DNA from 3 places in the Pantoea vagans genome. Region 2 is predicted to be linked to each of the others. Evidence: predicted binding sites of a transcription regulator. Region 2 holds the regulator's gene; each other region holds the start of a gene.
The links. Region 2 encodes PurR, which represses purine synthesis genes. Its sites were predicted from a motif close to CANGCAAACGTTTGCNTG; they were not measured.

Region 1 (2,274 bases), 1.6 Mb from region 2:
CATCCGACTTGACAGACCGCCTGCGTGCGCTTTACGCCCAGTAATTCCGATTAACGCTTGCACCCTCCGTATTACCGCGGCTGCTGGCACGGAGTTAGCCGGTGCTTCTTCTGCGGGTAACGTCAATCGATGAAGCTATTAACTTCACCGCCTTCCTCCCCGCTGAAAGTACTTTACAACCCGAAGGCCTTCTTCATACACGCGGCATGGCTGCATCAGGCTTGCGCCCATTGTGCAATATTCCCCACTGCTGCCTCCCGTAGGAGTCTGGACCGTGTCTCAGTTCCAGTGTGGCTGGTCATCCTCTCAGACCAGCTAGGGATCGTCGCCTAGGTGAGCCATTACCCCACCTACTAGCTAATCCCACCTGGGCACATCCGATGGTGTGAGGCCCGAAGGTCCCCCACTTTGGTCCGAAGACGTTATGCGGTATTAGCTACCGTTTCCAGTAGTTATCCCCCTCCATCGGGCAGTTTCCCAGGCATTACTCACCCGTCCGCCACTCGTCACCCGAGAGCAAGCTCTCTGTGCTACCGTTCGACTTGCATGTGTTAGGCCTGCCGCCAGCGTTCAATCTGAGCCATGATCAAACTCTTCAATTTAAAGTTTGATTTGCTGCAACAAGTGCAGCGATGCTCATCTGTAAAACGTCATAATGAATTTCATTATGTGTTCACTCGTGAGACTTGATATTTTTTACGTCCGGAGACGTTGATATCAATCCTGCGAGTGCCCACACAGATTGTCTGATAAATTGTTAAAGAGCGGTGCAATCAGCGCCTTAAGCTGCTGTTGCGAGGTGGCGTATATTACGCTTTCCTCCTTCAGAGTCAAACACTTTTTTCAGCGTTTTTCATCTGGCGGAAGTTCTTATCGAAGCTTCCTGTCGACACCGCACTTCGTAAACCGTTGTGCCGTCTCGATGGATGCGCATTATAGGGAGTTGTTCGCAGCGCGCAACCGCTAAATTCAATAAAAACAACTGTTCGCTGCATTCCACAGCAAAACCCCGCCTTATACCCACTTACACACAATGTTATCCACATTCATAGGCACAACTGAATTTAGGCGAGCATCACGCAAACGTTTTCGCTACAATGCCCGGCGACGTCAAGGATGCCCCTTTTGGGGCGTTACATGAAGCAGGTGTTCTCTTCTATATAGAAGGAAACGCTAAGCTTGATGTAACGCTCTTATTTATGCGAAACAAAGCCAAGGGATAAAACCACCATGCAACAACGTCGTCCTGTACGCCGCGCGCTACTCAGTGTCTCTGATAAAGCCGGTATCCTCGAATTTGCTCAGGCACTCTCCAGCCGTGGTGTTGAGCTGCTCTCCACAGGTGGTACTGCTCGCCTGCTGGCAGATGCGGGCCTGCCCGTTACTGAAGTTTCTGACTACACCGGTTTCCCGGAAATGATGGATGGACGCGTCAAAACGCTGCACCCGAAAGTGCATGGCGGCATTTTAGGCCGTCGCGGCACCGACGATGCGATCATGTCCGAACATGCTATCAGCCCAATCGATATGGTTGTCGTCAACCTTTACCCCTTCGCCCAGACCGTTGCTAAAGCGGGTTGCACCCTGGAAGACGCCGTAGAGAACATCGATATCGGTGGTCCAACTATGGTGCGCTCCGCGGCGAAGAACCATATAGACGTCGCGATTGTGGTGAAGAGCAGCGACTACGAGGCCATCATTGCCGAGCTGGACGCTAACGAAAACTCTCTGACGCTGGACACCCGTTTTGATCTGGCCATCAAAGCGTTCGAACACACCGCCGCTTACGACAGCATGATTGCCAACTACTTCGGTAGCCTGGTCCCGGCTTATCACAGCGACAGCAAAGAACCAGCCGGCCGCTTCCCACGCACCATGAACCTAAACTTCATCAAGAAGCAGGACATGCGTTACGGTGAGAACAGCCATCAGGATGCTGCTTTCTATATAGAAGAGAATGTAGCGGAAGCTTCCGTTGCTACCGCAGAACAAGTTCAAGGCAAAGCGCTCTCCTATAACAACATCGCGGATACCGATGCTGCGCTGGAATGCGTTAAAGAGTTTGACGAACCTGCTTGTGTCATCGTGAAACATGCGAACCCATGCGGCGTTGCCGTAGGTGGTTCCATTCTTGATGCGTACGAGCGTGCCTACAAAACAGACCCAACGTCAGCCTTCGGCGGCATCATCGCTTTCAACCGCGAGCTGGATGAAGCCACCGCGCAAGCGATTATCAGCCGTCAGTTCGTGGAAGTGATCATCGCACCTTCTGCT
Region 2 (2,274 bases):
CAGCGCACCCGACAACTGGTGAAAGATTTTTACCGTCATTTCCCGGATATGGAGCTGATTATCAGCTACGAAGTGTTCAACGGTGTCTGGGATGCGCTGGCCGACGGGCGTGTTGATGTCGCTATTGGCGCAACGCAGGCGGTTCCGGTTGGCGGGCGTTTCGCCTTTCAGGATATGGGGGCCTTAAACTGGCGTTGCGTTGTCAGTCCCGATCATCCGTTGGTCAACAATACAGAATTAAATGATGAAATATTGCGTGCCTGGCCATCGCTGGTGCTGGAAGATACGTCTCGCGCATTACCCAGACGTATGACCTGGACCCTGGACAATCAGCGGCGTTTGGTGGTGCCGGAGTGGGAAACCGGAATGGATTGTTTGCAGGCGGGATTGTGTGTCGGCATGGTGCCAGGGCATTTAGCGCGGCCACTGTTGGATCAAGGCACGCTGGTGGAATTGCCACTGCCGCAGCCGTTTCCTGACAGCCCTTGCTGTGTCAGTTGGTCAGAGCAGCGAGCATCACCCGCGTTGGATTGGCTTCTGGCTTATCTGGGTGATGCAGAGACGCTGAACCACGAATGGCTCAGCGAAACGCGAGGTTAGCGGCGATAGTCGCGGAATGGGCCATCGGCAACGGAGCGGCGCTCAATCAAGGTCGGTTGAACCTCAATCGTTTGTGGCTCTTCACGCTTGCTGGTGATGCGATCCAGCAACATTTCGAGCGCTTTCTCACCCAACTCAGCCTTCGGTTGGTGCACGGTGGTGAGCGCTGGTGTGAAAAAGCGCGCGTTGCGCACGTTATCGTACCCGATCACGGAAATATCTTGCGGGACGCGCAAGCCCATCTCATCGGCTGCGCAAATCGCACCCATTGCCATGATATCGCCACCACAGAATACGGCAGTTGGACGCTGTTTCTGATTCAAGATTTGTTGCATCGCCTGATAGCCTGAATCGGGTTCAAAATCACCCTGCACAATCCACTCTGGCCGCACCGTGACCCCGGCTTCATTCATTGCCTGCAAGAAGCCAGCGTGGCGTCCACCGCCCGTGTTGCGTTCAAGTTGTCCCGGGATCGCGCCAATATCGCGGTGACCACGTTCGATCAAATAGCGCCCAGCCAAATAACCGCCATGGAAAGCATTGTCCTGCACGGTATCGGTAAAGTCACCGCGCGAAGCACCCCAGTCCATCACCACCATCGGGATATTGCGATTCTCCTCCAGCATTTGCAGCAGGTCATCTGGGTATTCGGAGCACATGACCAACAGACCATCGACGCGCTTCTGCGCCATCATCGAGAGATAAGCACGCTGCTTTTGCAGGTCGTTGTGCGCATTGCCAAGGATTAATGTGTAGCCGCGCTCGAAGCAGTGATTCTCAACCGCTTCAATGATCTCAGCAAAGTAGGGAGCTTCACTTGAAGTCGCCAGCAATCCCAATGTCTTGGTGTGATTGACCTTCAAACTGCGCGCAACGGCGCTGGGGGAATAGTGCAATTCTTTAATTGCTTCCCAAACGGCGTTACGCGTCTCTTCTGCGACAAAACGCGTTTTGTTGATGACATGCGAAACCGTGGTGGTGGAGACACCCGCGCGTTTTGCTACATCTTTAATTGTGGCCATGAAAAAGGTACTCCCCGGCTTATCGCAACGTACTGATAAGTATATTGTTAAACGTTTGCGTCTGCGAAGGGTTTTGCACCCGAAAATTTGGGTCAACGCTGCCTGTTCAGGCAGGAAAAATCGCTTCAGCAGGCTGTAAATACAGCATGCGCAAAATGGGTTGCGCAACGAAAGGCGGCGATTCTAGCAAGCTGGCGCGGATAACACGAGATTTTTGCCTGACGCTGTGCGAAAATTGTTTTAACCCTAATAAAAGTGTGACTAAGGAGTAGTGATGAGTACAGATCTGAAGCTGGCCCTGATGACCACGGTTGGCGCACTGTTAATGATTATTGCGTTCAGCTTTACGGCCATCCTGCATTAAACAAAAGCGTATAAAAAAAGCCGGTGCTGTGAAAGCATCCGGCTTTTTTTATACGTTGCGCAACGACTAACGAATGGTTTTCGGCGTCATCATGCGGCGTGCACCAACATAATGCTTCTCCCAGTAATCCTCACCCAACGCACTAATCTGAATGTCTTTACCGGTCCGCGGTGACTGAATAAATTTACCGTTACCAAGGTAGACACCTACGTGATCGGCAGTGCCACGATTATTAATACGGAAGAAGACTAAATCGCCTTTTTCGAGCATCTGACGCTTAATCGGCGC
Region 3 (2,274 bases), 750 kb from region 2:
GTAAACCAGAACTTAAGCGCTCAGCCAGCCCAGTTTGATCACGAACAGAATGGAGAGAATCACTAACGCGGCGTTGAGTTCTTTAGTACGACCACTCAGCAACTTCACCACGGTCCAGGTAATGAAACCGAAGGCGATGCCGTTAGCAATCGAGTAGGTCAGCGGCATGGTCAATGCCGTTACCGTCACTGGTGCAGCCGTGGTGATGTCTTTCCAGTCAATTTCAGCCAACCCGGAAGCCATCAGTACTGCCACGAACAGCAGAGCAGGTGCGGTGGCGTAAACCGGAACGCTACCCGCCAATGGCGAGAAGAACAGGCTCAGCAGGAACAGCACCGCGACCACGATGGCGGTCAAACCGGTACGTCCGCCGGCACTGACACCCGCCGCAGATTCGACGTAGCTGGTGGTGGTTGAGGTACCCAGCAGAGAACCAAACAAGGCAGCCGCACTATCCGCAATCAGTGCACGGCCCATTTTTGGCACGTTGCCCTGCTCATCAGCCAGGCCTGCACGCTTGGTCACACCCAACAGCGTACCGGTGTTATCAAACACATCAACGAACAGGAAGGCGAAGATGACACTTACCAGGCCCACGTTGAAGGCACCGGAGATATCCAGTTGCATAAAGGTCGGCGCAATCGAAGGCGGTGCAGAGAACACCCCACCAAATGGCGTCAGGCCAATCCCCATGGAGATAAAGGTCACCACCAGGATACCGATCAACACCGCACCGGTAACGCGACGTGCTTCCAGCGCTACAATAATAAAGAAGCCTAACAGCGCCAGCAGTGGACCCGGTTTCGTCAGATCGCCCAGACCCACTAAGGTGGCTGGGTTATCCACCACGATGCCCGCACCTTCCAGCGCAATCAGTGCCAGGAACAGACCAATACCGGCGGCAATGCCGGCACGCAGCGGTAAAGGAATACTGGCAATAATCCACTCACGAATTTTGAAAATCGACAGAGCAAAGAAAATCACCGCTGAGAGGAACACCGCACCCAGTGCAATCTGCCAGGTGTAACCCATATGCAGCACCACGGTGTAGGTGAAGAAGGCGTTAAGCCCCATGCCGGGTGCCAGAGCGATCGGATAGTTAGCGATCAAACCCATCAACACGCAGCCAATTGCCGCTGCCAGACAGGTCGCCACAAACACCGCACCTTTATCCATCCCGGTTGCACCGAGGATGCTCGGGTTAACAAACAGGATGTAGGCCATTGCCAGGAAGGTGGTGATACCGGCAATAATTTCCGTACGCACGGTGGTGTTGTGCGCTTTTAATTTGAAGAGTTTTTCTAACATCATCATCTCTCATGAGCGGAGACGGCACGGATGCACGTTCTCTCTTGCCAATGTGGTTAAGCTAGTGATTTTTTTTTTGATGAAAGCGATTTAAGCCGGACGTAAGGCAAGAACGCCTTCCGCTTTCCCCTGTCCATATAGCAATTGCTATGCCATCACTGTACGCAATCGTTTACGTCCGCGAATGTATTTACGGTTAAGATAATTCTGAACCAGAACGAGGCGCGATTATGGTGCATTGCACTATCGCTGCGCAATCGTTTTCCCCAATGGTCATGGTCACGGCAAAAAATATTGCGGCAACGCACGCTTTCACACTCTGCCTGGCGATGGCGCTCACGTTTCTGCAGCCTGAATCGGCAGCCTAAAAACATCGGGTTACACTGCTTTTTAACCCTTCCGCAACAAAGAGACAGCGCAATGAAGCCCGCGATTTTGGTCGTTGATGATGATCGTGCCGTGTGTGAATTGCTGCACGATGTATTAAGTGAACACGTGTTTACCGTCTACAGCTGCCACCAGGGCAAAGATGCGCTGGCGCTGGTCAGCCTGCATCCTGAAATCTCTCTGGTGATGCTGGATATGATGCTACCCGATACCAACGGCCTGCTGGTGCTGCAACAGATGCAGAGACAGCGGCCAGACCTGCTGGTCATCATGTTGACCGGTATGGGTTCTGAAGCGGATATGGTGGTAGGCCTGGAAATGGGAGCCGATGATTATATCGCCAAACCCTTTAACCCACGAGTGGTGGTGGCACGCGCCAGAGCCGCGTTACGCCGCTGCGGCCGTCTGGCTCAACCTGAGACGCATTATGACGAGGGGTGGCAATTCAATGGCTGGCGCCTGGATGATGCCCGTTGCCAGTTGTTTAATCCGCAACGGGAGAATGTGCCGCTAACCCAAGGGGAATATACCTTGCTGCGTGCTTTGGTGAGCCATGCCCGCAAAGTGTTAACCCGCGAT

Region 1: a site for PurR is predicted at 1,077-1,094, ahead of purH (bifunctional phosphoribosylaminoimidazolecarboxamide formyltransferase/IMP cyclohydrolase). Genes of this name have one in related genera too.
Region 3: a site for PurR is predicted at 1,470-1,487, ahead of LK04_RS06745 (NCS2 family permease). Genes of this name have one in related genera too.

The regions. Positions count from the first base shown of each region.
Region 1 is NZ_CP011427.1:3,821,530-3,823,803, forward strand. It holds rRNA gene LK04_RS17700 (16S ribosomal RNA) at 1-602, opposite strand, end outside; gene purH (bifunctional phosphoribosylaminoimidazolecarboxamide formyltransferase/IMP cyclohydrolase) at 1,231-2,274, shown strand, end outside.
Region 2 is NZ_CP011427.1:2,213,027-2,215,300, reverse strand. It holds gene punR (DNA-binding transcriptional activator PunR) at 1-600, shown strand, start outside; gene purR (HTH-type transcriptional repressor PurR) at 597-1,622, opposite strand; gene LK04_RS20550 (YnhF family membrane protein) at 1,897-1,986, shown strand; gene LK04_RS10280 (C40 family peptidase) at 2,053-2,274, opposite strand, start outside.
Region 3 is NZ_CP011427.1:1,463,227-1,465,500, reverse strand. It holds gene LK04_RS06745 (NCS2 family permease) at 13-1,311, opposite strand; gene LK04_RS06740 (response regulator) at 1,729-2,274, shown strand, end outside.